2 linked regions of the Geobacter metallireducens GS-15 genome follow. The protein of the gene in region 1 interacts with the protein of each later gene in a pairwise test. Links are inferred from orthologs where the notes say so. Each region holds a gene or a part of one and is shown on either strand. Other genes may lie near its edges. The genes, in order: GMET_RS09515 and rlmB.

Region 1 (9,689 bases):
GAGATACACACCGGGGCCTTTGCCGACGCAAAGGATTGGAAGTCCGAGCAGGATGAGTTGGAGCGGATTGGGAACGCCATTAAGCTTGGCGCCAAGCTCGGTCTCGGTATCAATGCCGGTCATGGCCTTAATTACACCAACATCAGGAAGGTTGCGGCCCTGGGGGGCATCGAGGAGTATAACATCGGCCATTCCATCATCTCCCGGGCGGTCCTTGTGGGACTCGACCGGGCAGTGCGCGACATGGTGGATCTCATCAAGTACGCCTGAGGTATCCGTGATTTTCGGCACCGGCATTGATATCGTCGACATAACCCGCTTCGAGCGTTTTCTGGAAGAGAGGAATACGCGTCTGTTCGAGCGCCTGTTCACCATTCATGAGCAAGAATACTGTGCGGGAAAGGCCCACAGTGCCCAGCACTATGCCCTTCGTTTCGCAGCCAAGGAGGCCTTTCTCAAGGCGTGCGGCCTCGGGCTTCGCGAAGGATTGACCTGGCATGACGTGGAGGTTGTCAACGACTCCCTCGGCAAGCCGGACCTGCGACTTTACGGCAAGGCACAACAGCTATTCGCTGATATGAATCTCTCGAAGACATTTGTATCCCTTTCCCATGACGGGAATTTTGCCGTCGCCATGGTGGTTCTGGAGCGGGTATGAAGGTTGTTACCGGCGAAACCATGCAGCGGATGGACCGTCGCTCCATCGAGGAATTCGGCATACCGGGCATTGACCTCATGGAAAATGCCGGCCAGGGGTGCGCTGCGGCCATTATTGAACGATTCGGACCGGCTGCGGGACGGATGGTGCTCGTTGTTGCCGGCAAGGGGAACAACGGTGGCGACGGATATGTAATTGCCAGGCTTCTGCAGCAGGAAGGGTGGGAAGTTCAGACCGTCGTCCTTGCCCTGCGCGAAGAGATTGCCGGTGATGCCAAGGTTAACCTGGATCGCCTTGATCCAGAAACCGTCATGTTTTCGCCTCCTCCGGCAGGGCTCGCTCCTTTTGCCCCCCACCTGGAACGGGCATCGGTGATCGTAGACGCCCTCTTCGGCACGGGTCTCAAGAGTGAGGTTCAGGGTAGCTTTGCCGAGGCGATTAACCTTCTGAACGCTGCGGGAAAACCGGTCGTGGCCGTTGATATTCCCTCGGGGATAGACGCAGGGACCGGTCGGACTCTCGGCGTCGCGGTCAAGGCTGATGTAACCGTTACCTTTGCCCTTGCCAAGCTTGGCCATGTCCTTTATCCCGGTGCCGAGCTCTGTGGCGATCTCCGTGTAGTTGATATCGGCATCCCTCTTCAGGTTGCCGCTGATGCCGAAGGGTACGATTTTGTCGACCATGGGACGGCTTGTCGTCTGGTTCGTCCTCGGGATCGTCGCGCCCATAAGGGGAGCTTCGGCCATTGTCTTGTTGTTGCCGGCTCCACCGGCAAAACCGGTGCCGCTGCCATGGCTGCAAACAGTGCGGTTCGTGCCGGCTCGGGACTGGTGACTTTGGCGGTTCCCGAACGCCTCAACGCCATTCTGGAAATGAAAACCACCGAGGCCATGACCCTGCCACTTCCCGATGGCGGTGCCGGACGCTTGGTGCAGGATTCTGCGCCGGCACTGCTCGAAGCCATTGGCGGCAAATCAGCCGTCGCGTTGGGGCCGGGCATCTCGTGGCATTTAGACACTGCACGCCTTATCCGCCATCTCGTCACCAAGATCGAGACCCCTCTTGTGATAGATGCCGATGGTCTGAACGCCCTGTCCGAAGACCCCGCCATCTTGCAGCGAAAACGGAGCAACTGCATCGTCCTTACCCCGCATCCGGGCGAAATGGCCCGTCTTACCGGCACCTCCACCGCGATTATCGAGGCAGACCGGATTGCTGCGGCGCGTGAGTTTGCAGAACAGAATGGCGTGTATATGATACTGAAAGGTGCCCGTACGGTCATTGCTGCGCCGGACGGACGGGTCGCCATCAACGGGAGCGGTAACCCTGGTATGGCGTCGGGGGGGATGGGTGACGTCCTTACCGGCATCCTGGCATCTCTCTTGGGGCAGGGATACGAACCCTTTGACGCCTGCCGGCTCGGCGTGTTCATTCATGGTCACGCCGCAGATTTGGTGGCAGCCGACAAGGGAGAAATCGGCATGTCGGCCGTCGACGTTCAGGAAAGACTCCCCTGGGCATTCAAAACGCTAACCCTATAATTGAAAGAAAGGATGCTAATATGTTGAAAGTACGAGATATAATGACGACTGATGTCGTGTCGGTCAAAAGGGAAACCACAATCAGGGAGTTGGCGGAGATATTCACGAAACATCGGGTCGGCAGCGTACCGGTAGTGGATGAGAGCGGCAACCTCATCGGCATCGTCACTGAATCGGACCTTATCGAACAGGATAAAAGCCTTCACATACCTACGGTCATCTCTCTTTTCGACTGGGTTATTTACCTTGAGAGCGAGAAAAAATTCGAAAAGGAACTCCAGAAGATGACCGGCCAGACTGTCGGGGATCTCTATACCGACACTGCGGAGATGGTAACGCCGGATACCCCCGTGAGCGAGGTGGCCGATATCATGAGCAGCAAGAAGCTCCATGCTTTGCCGGTCGTGGAGGGAAAACGGCTCGTCGGCATGGTTTCCCGCATTGACCTCATCAGAACAATGGTGAAGTAGCGCGTTGTGGTTTCAGTTACTTCGCACAGTGTTGAAGAGACTATCCGGCTGGGTGAGCGGCTTGGGCGACTGCTGGAGCCGGGGAGTTTTATCGCCCTCACCGGAGAGTTGGGCGCAGGCAAGACCCAGTTTGTACGGGGGGTAGCCTCCGGTCTGGGTATTGATAGCTCTGTACCCATTACAAGTCCTACGTTTACCCTTCTGAATGAGTACCAGGGACGAATCAGACTTTACCATTTCGATCTCTACCGTCTTGGTGGCGTCGATGATGCAGCAGAACTCGGTTTTGACGAGTACTTCGATGGGAATGGAGTCTGCCTCGTCGAGTGGGCCGAACGGCTTGGTTCTGATATCCTAACGGAACGTCTTGATATTATATTTGATTATTTAAGCGATACCGAGCGGCGTATCGACTTTATTTCGCACGGCTCAAACCATGAGGCATTATTAAAAAAATGTTTTGACCGTCGTTTGGATTCCTGCTATTAAGGGACGACGCGAAGCGGCGTATTCATTAGGACTCGATACGTAAAGGAGGAACGGTAGATGGCTCTGGTGGTCCAAAAATACGGCGGCACCTCAATGGGATCGATTGAACGGATCCGCAATGTTGCCAAGAGGGTCGCCAAGACCTACGACGCGGGCAACGATATGGTGGTCGTCGTTTCGGCCATGTCCGGCGAAACCAACAAGCTCGTGGCCCTGGCCAATGAGGTGTGCGAGTTTCCCGATAACCGCGAGTATGACGTTCTGGTTGCCTCGGGCGAACAGGTATCCATCGCCCTTCTCGCCATGTGTCTCAAATCCATGGGATACAAAGCAAAATCCTACCATGGCTGGCAGGTGCCGATCATTACCGACAGCGTCTTCAGCAAGGCCCGCATTGAAGAGATTCCCGACGCAAAGGTGAGGGCTGACCTCAAGGACGGGACTATCGTTGTCGTGGCCGGTTTCCAGGGGATAGACAAGGACGGCAACGTTACCACGTTGGGGCGCGGCGGTTCCGATACCTCGGCCGTGGCCATGGCTGCCGCCATGAAGGCCGATGTCTGCGAGATCTACACCGACGTTGACGGTGTCTACACCACCGACCCCAACATCTGTGAGGACGCCCGTAAGATCGATAAGATTTCCTACGACGAGATGCTGGAACTGGCGAGCCTTGGAGCGAAAGTGCTCCAGATTCGTTCAGTCGAATTTGCCAAGAAATACAATGTGGACATACATGTCCGCTCAAGTTTCAATGACAATCAAGGGACTATGGTCACCAAGGAGGATAAGGACATGGAAGCTGTACTCGTTTCGGGTATCGCCTACGACAAGAATGAAGCTAAGATTGCCGTACTGGGCGTGCCGGACAAACCGGGGATTGCCGCCAAGATTTTGTCGTCCCTTTCCGATGCCAATATCTCGGTCGATATGATCGTCCAGAACGTGAGTGGTGGCGATCTTACCGATTTCACTTTTACTGTCACCAAGGCCGACTTCAAAAAGGCACTTGCCATCACCAAGGAAATTGCCACTGAGATCAAGGCAACGGGCGTGTCGGCCGATGAAAGCATTTCCAAGGTCTCCATCGTCGGCGTCGGCATGCGGAGCCATGCCGGTGTCGCCACCAAGATGTTCCAAACCCTTGCAAATGAAGGAATCAATATTCAGATGATTTCCACCTCCGAGATCAAGGTGTCTGTCGTTATTGACGCCAAGTACACGGAACTCGCCGTGAGGGTGCTCCACGAGGCATTCGGCCTTTCCGGCAAATAGCTTCAGATTAACTTCAGCGTATTCGTGTATAGCGTCTAGTGTCCGGCAACGCCGGCATGCTAAACGCTATACGCGTATCTAACACTTCATTTCAAAGGTGAATCAATGAGTCTCGTTAAACTGTACGATACCACCCTTCGTGACGGCACCCAGGCAGAGGACATATCGTTCCTCGTTGAAGACAAGATCCGTATCGCCAATAGGCTTGACGAGATCGGAATCCATTACATTGAAGGGGGGTGGCCCGGCAGCAACCCCAAGGATGTCGCCTTCTTCAAAGACATCAAGAAGGAGAAGCTCTCCCAGGCGAAGATCGCCGCTTTTGGTTCGACCCGCCGCGCCAAGATAACCCCTGACAAAGACCACAACCTGAAGACCCTCGTGCAGGCCGAGCCCGATGTCTGCACCATTTTCGGCAAAACCTGGGATTTTCATGTTCGGGAAGCATTGCGCATTTCCAACGAGGAGAATCTCGAGCTGATCTTCGATTCTCTTGAATATCTGAAGACCCGGGTTCCCGAGGTTTTCTACGACGCAGAGCACTTCTTTGACGGCTACAAGGCCAATCCCGACTATGCCATCAAAACCCTCAAGGCTGCTCAGGATGCCAAGGCCGACTGCATTGTGCTTTGTGACACCAACGGCGGTACTATGCCGTTCGAGCTTGCCGAGATTATCCGCGAGGTTCGCAAGCACATCTCAGCTCCCTTGGGCATTCACACACACAATGACTCCGAGTGTGCGGTCGCTAACTCTCTTCATGCGGTCAATGAGGGGATTGTGCAGGTTCAGGGCACCATCAACGGTTTTGGTGAGCGGTGCGGTAATGCCAATCTCTGCTCCATCATGCCTGCCCTCAGGCTCAAGATGAAGGCGGAGTGCGTGAGTGATGAGCAATTGAAGAAACTTCGGGATCTCTCCCGTTTTGTGTACGAACTGGCGAACCTTTCCCCTGACAAGCATCAGCCTTATGTGGGTAATTCAGCCTTTGCCCACAAGGGCGGGGTCCACGTGAGCGCCATTCAGCGCCATCCCGAGACCTATGAGCACATGAGGCCTGAACTGGTCGGCAACATGACCCGGGTGCTCATTTCCGACCTCTCCGGCCGCTCCAATATCCTTGCCAAGGCCGAGGAATTCAATATCAACATGGACAGCAAGGATCCGGTTACCCTTGAAATCCTCGATAATATCAAAGAGATGGAGAATCGGGGGTACCAGTTTGAGGGGGCCGAGGCTTCATTTGAATTGCTGATGAAGCGTGCTCTCGGTACTCATCGGAAGTTTTTCTCGGTTATCGGTTTCCGGGTTATTGATGAGAAACGCCACGAAGACCAGAAGCCTTTTTCCGAGGCGACTATCATGGTCAAGGTTGGCGGCAAGGTGGAGCACACTGCGGCTGAAGGCAACGGTCCAGTCAACGCTCTCGACAATGCCCTTCGCAAGGCCCTGGAGAAGTTCTATCCGAAACTGAAGGAAGTGAAGCTTCTTGACTACAAGGTTCGCGTCCTGCCGGCAGGGCAGGGTACAGCCTCATCCATTCGCGTTCTCATCGAGTCGGGCGACAAGGAAGCGCGGTGGGGGACGGTTGGTGTCTCGGAAAACATCATCGATGCCTCCTATCAGGCTCTGATCGACAGTATTGAGTACAAACTCCACAGGACAGAGGATGCGGAGGGCGTCAATAAATGAGGGAACGGGCGCATCTCATTGCGCTCTGGACCCTAGCAGTTCTGGCAAGTACTGTTTTAGTCACGAAAGGCCGTGGATTGCCACTCACTGAGGGTGGATCCACGGCCTTTCTTCTTGACCGCTCCAATGGCGTTAGGGTTAAGGTTACCGGTATTCAGGGAAAGTCTGGCGTTTATTGTCTTCCCGAAGACGCAGTCTTAAAGAGCGTCATAATTATGGCGTATCGAGGACTCACGGCAAATGCTTCAAAATCGTCCGACTTTGCCACTCGTCTCAAAGATGGAGACTGGGTAATGTTTGAGAGGGATGCCTCAGAACCAGTCAAAATTTCGTTGAAAACGATGCCTGCAACTGAAAGGATACTTCTAGGTATTCCACTTGACCCAGCCACAATGACCGAATCAGAATGGGAGCTACTTCCCGGGATCGGACCAACTCTCGCACGAAGGATTGTATTTGACCGTCAATACAATGGCGGTTTCAGGTCTATTAGAGACCTCGAGAGAGTTTCAGGCATAGGGAAAGTGACGGTGGACAAGCTGGAGCGATATTTCCCAAACACTGTAACGCATTGAATTATCAATAATAATTATTGATCGGGACAAGATTGAGAGTGTCATTCATTAGAGCTTGACCCGTTTGGCACATATGGTGAAATCTTCACTGCACTCACATCAAACTCTGCAGTGGAGGGGCTCCAAATGAAATGTCCAAAGTGCAAAGGGAGAATGTTTGCTGAAAAGTTTTATGATTTTGTAAGATCGTTCGACGCTTGGAAATGCACCTGCTGCGGCGAAGTGATAGACCCGACAATTCTGGCCAATCGGGCGAGAAATCATAACCTCTTCTTGGGCTAATAGGTTATCCCAAGAGGATCCAAAGAGAGGAAAGCATGGTCTTTCCTCTCTTTTTTTGTCTAAAATGATGACACGTTTAGGAGTCCTTTTATGGGGTTGGGGTCAGAGAATCTGGATACGAAGCGCTTCACGGATGAAATGCTCGACTGGGTCAGGGGCAGAGGCAAAATACTGATAGTGATCCATGATAACCCTGACCCGGACTGTCTCGCTTCGGCCATAGCGCTTCGCCATCTCTTCGTTATGAAGGTCAATCGCGAGGCTACAATCGCTTTTTCGGGCATGATTAGTAGGAGCGAGAATCTTGCCATGGCGAAGGAACTCGAAATTCCTCTAACTCCAATAGGGCTTATCAACTTCCGGGAGTTCTCCGTGGTCTGCATGCTGGACACGCAGCCAGGGACCGGGAACAACTCACTGCCAGCCGACAGCAGTGTTGATATTCTCGTCGATCATCATCCGATGCGGGAAACAAGCGAGAAGTGCCGATGGGTCGATATTCGTGAGGATTACGGAGTCACGGCAACCATACTTTACGAATACCTCGTGACTCAAGGCGTCTATCTGGGGACCAAGCTGGCAACAGCACTTTTTTACGCCATAAAATCAGAAACTCAGGATCTCGGCAGGGAGGCGAACAAGCCTGACCGAGACGCTTATCTCAAGCTGTTTACACTTTCCAACAAGAAACTTCTCTACGAAATCACTCATCCGAAACTTCCTGTCGAATATTATCTTATGGTGAATAGGGCTCTCGAAAATACCAAGATCTACGGGAAGCTCCTGATAACTAATCTCGCACAGATGAATTTTCCCGAAATGGTTGCCGAAATGGCAGATTTTTTCTTAAGGTTGGAAGGAATAGAATTAGTGCTTGCAATGGGGCAGTACGGCGATGGGATGCTGTTGTCGTTACGCACGATCCGGCACGATCTGAATGCCGGTATTCTTATTGGGGTTTTGGTTGAGGGAAGAGGGCACGCTGGCGGTCATGGCATGATGGCAGGGGGAAAGATTGAAAATGTGCCCGCTTCACCGGAGGCAATTCACGAAGCCGAGGATTTCCTTGCCAATAGACTCCTGGCTGAGCTTCATATTGTCGACACCAAGCCGCAAAGATTGCAGGAACTCAGAGAAAAGCGAAATTTTAACGATCCACTACGTGAGGTGTAAGGTCTCGTCATGTCATGCAGATTGACATCCTCCAGCCTATCGTTTAGTGTACGCAGCTTAAAATTTAGCACAGAGAGGTGAAATATGCGTTCGGACGGCCGTGAGGCGGGGAGCCTCAGGGGCATAAATATTACTCGGCATTATATCAAGCATGCGGAAGGGGCTGTGCTTGTGGAGTTTGGCGACACCAAGGTCATCTGTACCGCATCGGTGGAAGAGAGTGTCCCTCCATTTCTCCGGGGGAAGGGGACCGGTTGGGTGACTGCCGAGTATTCGATGCTTCCCCGTTCGACTCACACGCGTTCTTCGCGCGAAGCTGCCCGTGGAAAAATCGGTGGAAGGACCCACGAAATACAGAGGTTGATCGGCCGTTCGCTTCGTGCCGTCACAGATTTGACGCTTCTCGGGGAGAGAAGTGTCCTCATAGACTGTGATGTTATTCAGGCTGACGGAGGAACCAGGACTGCTTCCATAACCGGAGCCTATGTCGCTTTGGTGGATGCCTTGCACTTGCTTGTGGAGCGTGGTGTGTTGCCGTTGCTCCCCATCAAGGAAGCCGTTGCGGCGGTCAGTGTCGGAATAGTGGATGGCAACATTCTATTGGATCTGAATTACGTGGAAGATTCAGCGGCCGAAGTCGACATGAATTTTGTCATGACATCATCTGACCGTTTTGTAGAAGTACAGGGTACTGCCGAGTCGGAACCCTTTACCGTTGAACAGATGGACGGCATGCGTGTAGCTGCAGTGGAGGGAATACGAAAGCTTTTCTCGATTCAGAATGAGGCTCTTTCCCGATGACTGACTTGATTGTCGCCACGAGGAATAAGGGGAAGCTCCTGGAAATTGGAAAGATCCTAGAAGGAGTTCACTGCAGAATATACTCTCTTGCTGATTTTCCCGATCTTCCAGAGATTGAGGAGGACGGCGTAACGTTTGAACAGAATGCTATTAAGAAGGCTTCTGCAATAGCGCAATTAACCGGACTTCCTGCGCTAGCAGACGATTCAGGGCTTGTCGTCGATGCTCTCGGTGGGAGGCCGGGCGTTTTTTCTGCCCGCTATGCAGGGACTGGCGCCACTGATGAGACGAATAACGCAAAGCTCCTTGAAGAGTTACGGGGAACCCCTCCTGAAAGACGCGGAGCTGCCTTCCATTGCGTTATAGCTCTCTGTTTGCCTGATGGTTCATGCACCACCTTCTCGGGAGAACTCAGAGGATCTATCCTTGAAGTTCCCCAAGGGGGTGGTGGGTTTGGATATGATCCCCTGTTCTTTGTGGAGGAAGAAGGTTCGTCCCTCGCAGAGTTGCCTCTGGAAAGAAAAAATCGTCTCAGCCACCGAGGCAAAGCTTTAGAGTTGCTGAAGGGGAAATTATCTAAGGCGTGACGTAGAAAAAAGCTTGCATGCCCTCAATGGGTGTGCTATTAATGCAACTTCTTGCGGGGTGTAGCGCAGCCTGGCTAGCGCACCTGCCTTGGGAGCAGGGGGTCGGAGGTTCGAATCCTCTCACCCCGACCATCTCTGCGCCTGTA
Region 2 (4,381 bases), 580 kb from region 1 along the record:
AAAACACACTCATAGAGGTTCGTTTAATGCGCTATTCCCAGTATTTCATCCCCACGGTCAAGGAGACTCCTTCCGACGCCGAGGTCGTTTCCCACAAGCTCATGCTCCGTGCTGGCATGATCCGCAAGCTCGCCGCCGGCATCTACAACTATCTTCCCCTGGGGCTCCGCTCCATCCGCAAGGTCGAACAGATTGTCCGCGAGGAGATGAACCGGGCCGGTGCCATCGAGCTTCTCATGCCGAGCGTCCAGCCGGCTGAGCTCTGGCAGGAGTCGAAGCGGTGGGAGCAGTACGGCAAAGAACTTCTCCGCTTCAAGGATCGCAAGGACGCCGAATTTTGCCTTGGACCGACCCACGAGGAGGTCATTACCGACCTCGTGCGCCGCGAGGTGAAGAGCTACCGGCAGCTGCCCTTGAATCTCTATCAGGTACAATCCAAGTTCCGGGACGAGATCCGTCCCCGGTTCGGTCTCATGCGGGGCCGCGAGTTCATTATGAAGGATGCCTATTCCTTTGACGTGAGCTCCGAGGCGGCTGATACCTCCTATGACAAGATGTATCAGGCCTACCGCCGCATCTTCCAGCGCTGCGGCCTCAAGTTCCGGGCAGTGGAGGCGGATACCGGCTCCATCGGCGGCTCCTCGTCCCACGAGTTCATGGTGCTTGCCGATTCGGGTGAGGATGCCATCGTCTCCTGCACCGCCTGCGAGTATGCCGCCAACGTGGAGAAGGCCGAGGCCCGGCTCTTCCCGTCCGAGCATGCCGAGCCCCGGGAACTGGAAAAAGTGGAGACCCCCCAGAAGCGGAGCGTCGAAGAGGTGACCACCTTCCTCGGCATTCCCGCCTCGTCTCTGGTGAAGACCCTCCTCTGCGTTGCTGACGGAGAGCCGGTGGCAGCGTTGGTGCGTGGCGACCACGACCTGAACGAGATCAAGCTCAAGCACCTTCTCGGCTGCGAAGAGTTGGAGATGGCCAGTGAGGAGATCGTGGAGCGGGTCACCGGCGCTCCCGTCGGCTTTGCCGGCCCCGTGGGGTTGAAGATCAAGATCGTCGCCGACTTGACGATCCAGGGAATGAAAAACTTTGTCACCGGCGGCAATGCCCGTGATCTCCATTTCAAGAACGTGAACATCGGTAGGGATTTTACCCCTGCGCTCATTGCCGACATCCGCAACGTGGTCCACGGCGACCCCTGTCCCCGCTGCGAGGCCGGGCACCTGGAGATGTGGCGCGGCATCGAGGTCGGGCACGTCTTCAAGCTGGGAACCAAGTACTCCGAGTCCCTCCGGGCGACCTTTCTGGACGCCGACGGCAAGGAGCAGGTCATCTTCATGGGATGCTACGGCATCGGCATCAGTCGGACCGTGGCCGCCTGCATCGAGCAGAACCACGACGCCGACGGCATCATCTTCCCGATCCCCATCGCGCCGTTCCACTGCATCATCTCGGCCGTCAGCACGAAGGATGCGGAGGTCGTGGCCGCGTGCGATGAACTCTATCGTGCCCTCACTGCTGTCGGCGTCGAGGTTCTCTTTGACGACCGCGACGAGCGCCCCGGTTCCAAGTTCAAGGACGCCGACCTTATCGGCATCCCGCTCAGGATAGTCGTGGGGAGCAAGAACCTGGCGGAAGGTAAGGTTGAACTCAAATCCCGCAAGGGCGGTGAGGTTTCTCTCCTCCCCCTGGCCGAGGCAGTGGAGACGGTCAAGGGGCTCGTCGTTGCAGCTCTCAATCAGTAATATCCATTCAAGGAGACGATACGCACAATGACGAGAGACCAGGCCCGCGAAAAGGTCATTTTTGCCCTTGATACCGGTGAATTCGCCCATGTGCAGTACTGGGCCGAAACGCTGTCCGACAAGGTCGGGATGTATAAAATCGGCAAGCAACTCTTCACCGCCTGCGGCCCAGCCGCGGTGCGAATGATCCAGAAGTTCGGCGGCGAGGTCTTTCTCGACCTCAAGTTCCACGACATCCCCAATACCGTTGCCATGGCCTCGGTGGAGGCGGCCCGCATGGGAGTTAAACTTTTCAATCTCCATGCCCTGGGTGGCTATGAGATGATGGCGAAAACAGTGGAGGCCCTCGACAAGGAATTCAAGGGAGGGGATAGGGCAAAGGTCCTGGCGGTCACTATTCTCACCTCTTCCACCGAGGAGACCCTCAAGGATTTGGGGATTGAACACACCGTCCCCGACATGGTGGTGCGGCTCGCGACCCTTGCCAGGAAAGCCGGCATCGATGGCGTCGTGGCTTCGCCCCGGGAGATTCCCCTCATCCGCGAAGCATGCGGGAGCGACTTCCTCATTGTCACTCCTGGCGTTCGCCCGTCCTTCGCGGCCCTCAATGATCAGAAGCGGGTCATGACGCCGGCGGAGGCGGTGAAGGCGGGGAGTGATTATCTCGTCATCGGCCGCCCCATTGGTGATGCGCCGGACCCGGCCGCTGCCGCCGAGCTGATTCTCGGCGAGATTGTTGCCGGCTGAGCCGGATGAAAGGCTACGAGTGAAAGAAGAGATACTTTACGGGATCAACAGTGCCATGGAGGCCCTGCGCGGCAAGCGGAGGGCCTTTGAGCTTTTCGTCTCCCGCGATGCCAGCGATCGCCGCATGGAGAAGCTCCTGAAGCTTGCCACAGAGAAGGGAGTCCCGGTCCGCAACCGTGACAAGCGCGATATCAGTCGTCTCTGTGGCACCGATCACCATCAGGGGGTGGCACTCAAGCTAGAGGGGTTTCCCTATACCGGGTTGAGCGATATTATCGACGCCTGGCGCGAATCCGGGGAGAGGGGACTTATCCTCGCCCTCGACGGTGTGCAGGACCCCCACAACCTGGGTGCCCTCATCCGGAGCGCCGCCTGTGCTGGTGCACACGGGGTCATCATCCCCAAGGATAGGGCCGCCAGGGTGACGGCCACGGTGGAGAAGAGCGCCGCAGGTGCCGCTGAAACCATACCCGTTGCCCAGGTCACCAATCTGGCCCAAGCCCTCGACGAGTTGAAGGAGGCTGGCTTCTGGATTTACGGCGCTGCCGACAGTGCCGCCTCGTCCCTCTATGATCAGGATCTGTCTGGAAATGTAGTTATTGTGATTGGCAGTGAAGGGGAGGGGGTGAGGCCCCTGGTGCGGAAGAAGTGTGATTTCCTCGTTGCCATTCCGCTCAGGGGAGGCGTAAGTTCCCTCAACGCATCGGTTGCTGGGGGGGTAATTCTCTTCGAGGTCCTTCGCCAGAGGCTGGCTTTTTCACCTCAGAACTGAAAAAGGGTCTTCAGCAATGATGCTGAAGACCCTCTGATTTTGAATGGTGCCGGAGGTCGGAATCGAACCGACACGGGATTGCTCCCGGCGGATTTTGAGTCCGCTGCGTCTACCAGTTTCACCACTCCGGCAAAAGTGGCCGGATTAAACCACATGTGCTGGAGAGCGTCAAGGGTAAATCCCCCGCTAATTTTTTTAGGAAAAATGTATTGACACTCTTGATGCCATTTTGGTATAAACCAAATCTCTTTTGAACGGGGCTGTAGCTCAGCTGGGAGAGCGCTTGAATGGCATTCAAGAGGTCGTCAGTTCGATCCTGATCAGCTCCACCAAAACATTAAGGGGTTGGCCGAAAGGCCAGCCCCTTTTTGCGTTCAATCTGGTGACCTTTGGTGATACGTCACCAATGCATCAACTTCCCGCTCCCTTACAGTTATGTTTTTCTTGAAGAGTTCTTTCATATTCAGTATGCTTACCCGATTTTAGCGACCTACGAGGAGGTTTTTCCGATGGAAGATATTCTGGGTGAATGGAAGAGAAGTCATTATTGCGGCAATCTGACGAAGGCCGATGTGGGGCGCGAGGTTATCCTCATGGGATGGATTCTGCGCCGCCGTGATCATGGGGGCCTTATTTTCGCCGATCTCCGTGACCGGGAGGGACTCGCCCAGATCGTCTTTGACCCAGCGAAAAACACCGATGCCCATCATAAGGCCGAAGCGATCCGGAATGAATACGTCGTCGCCGTAAAAGGGGAGGTGATTCCTCGTCCTGAAGGGACTGTCAACTCCGCCATGAAGACCGGCGAGGTCGAAGTTCTCGTTACGGAGTGCAAGATTCTCAATCGCTCAAAGGCTCTACCTTTTACCCTTGACGACTATGTCGACGTCGCTGAGAACATCCGTCTCAAGTACCGTTATCTGGACCTTCGGCGCCCGGTGCTCCAGCAGAACCTCATTCTCCGCTCGATGGTTGCCCAGATAACCCGTCAATATCTCTCAGAAAACGGATTCCTTGAGATCGAAACTCCTTTCCTCACCAAATCAACTCCGGAAGGTGCCCGTGACTTTCTCGTCCCGTCGCGGATAAATCAAGGGAACTTCTATGCGCTTCCCCAATCTCC

The links.
Region 2: the proteins of GMET_RS09515 (region 1) and rlmB interact in binary tests that used the Escherichia coli proteins (3 or more experiments, as listed by UniProt). The link is inferred for Geobacter metallireducens GS-15 from one-to-one orthologs.

What each region holds. Positions count from the first base shown.
Region 1 is NC_007517.1:2,090,456-2,100,144, reverse strand. What follows is about bases 1-2,926. They hold GMET_RS09515 (bifunctional ADP-dependent NAD(P)H-hydrate dehydratase/NAD(P)H-hydrate epimerase), read left to right. Parts: upstream 1-654; coding sequence 655-2,199; downstream 2,200-2,926. Other genes in these bases: tsaE (tRNA (adenosine(37)-N6)-threonylcarbamoyltransferase complex ATPase subunit type 1 TsaE), read left to right, coding at 2,676-2,926; GMET_RS09510 (CBS domain-containing protein), read left to right, coding at 2,220-2,669; GMET_RS09520 (holo-[acyl-carrier-protein] synthase), read left to right, coding at 278-658; GMET_RS09525 (pyridoxine 5'-phosphate synthase), read left to right, coding at 1-270. Outside these bases: more of tsaE, read left to right, coding at 2,927-3,158; GMET_RS09500 (aspartate kinase), read left to right, coding at 3,216-4,433; cimA (citramalate synthase), read left to right, coding at 4,539-6,125; GMET_RS09490 (ComEA family DNA-binding protein), read left to right, coding at 6,122-6,700; GMET_RS09485 (DHH family phosphoesterase), read left to right, coding at 7,073-8,155; rph (ribonuclease PH), read left to right, coding at 8,240-8,956; GMET_RS09475 (XTP/dITP diphosphatase), read left to right, coding at 8,953-9,543. UniProt on the Escherichia coli protein: Bifunctional enzyme that catalyzes the epimerization of the S- and R-forms of NAD(P)HX and the dehydration of the S-form of NAD(P)HX at the expense of ADP, which is converted to AMP.
Region 2 is NC_007517.1:1,515,467-1,519,847, forward strand. Bases 1,556-4,381 are described here. They hold rlmB (23S rRNA (guanosine(2251)-2'-O)-methyltransferase RlmB), read left to right. Parts: upstream 1,556-2,505; coding sequence 2,506-3,258; downstream 3,259-4,381. Other genes in these bases: GMET_RS06810 (proline--tRNA ligase), read left to right, coding at 1,556-1,739; pyrF (orotidine-5'-phosphate decarboxylase), read left to right, coding at 1,767-2,486; aspS (aspartate--tRNA ligase), read left to right, coding at 3,768-4,381. Outside these bases: ispG (flavodoxin-dependent (E)-4-hydroxy-3-methylbut-2-enyl-diphosphate synthase), read left to right, coding at 1-15; more of GMET_RS06810, read left to right, coding at 27-1,555. UniProt on the Escherichia coli protein: Specifically methylates the ribose of guanosine 2251 in 23S rRNA.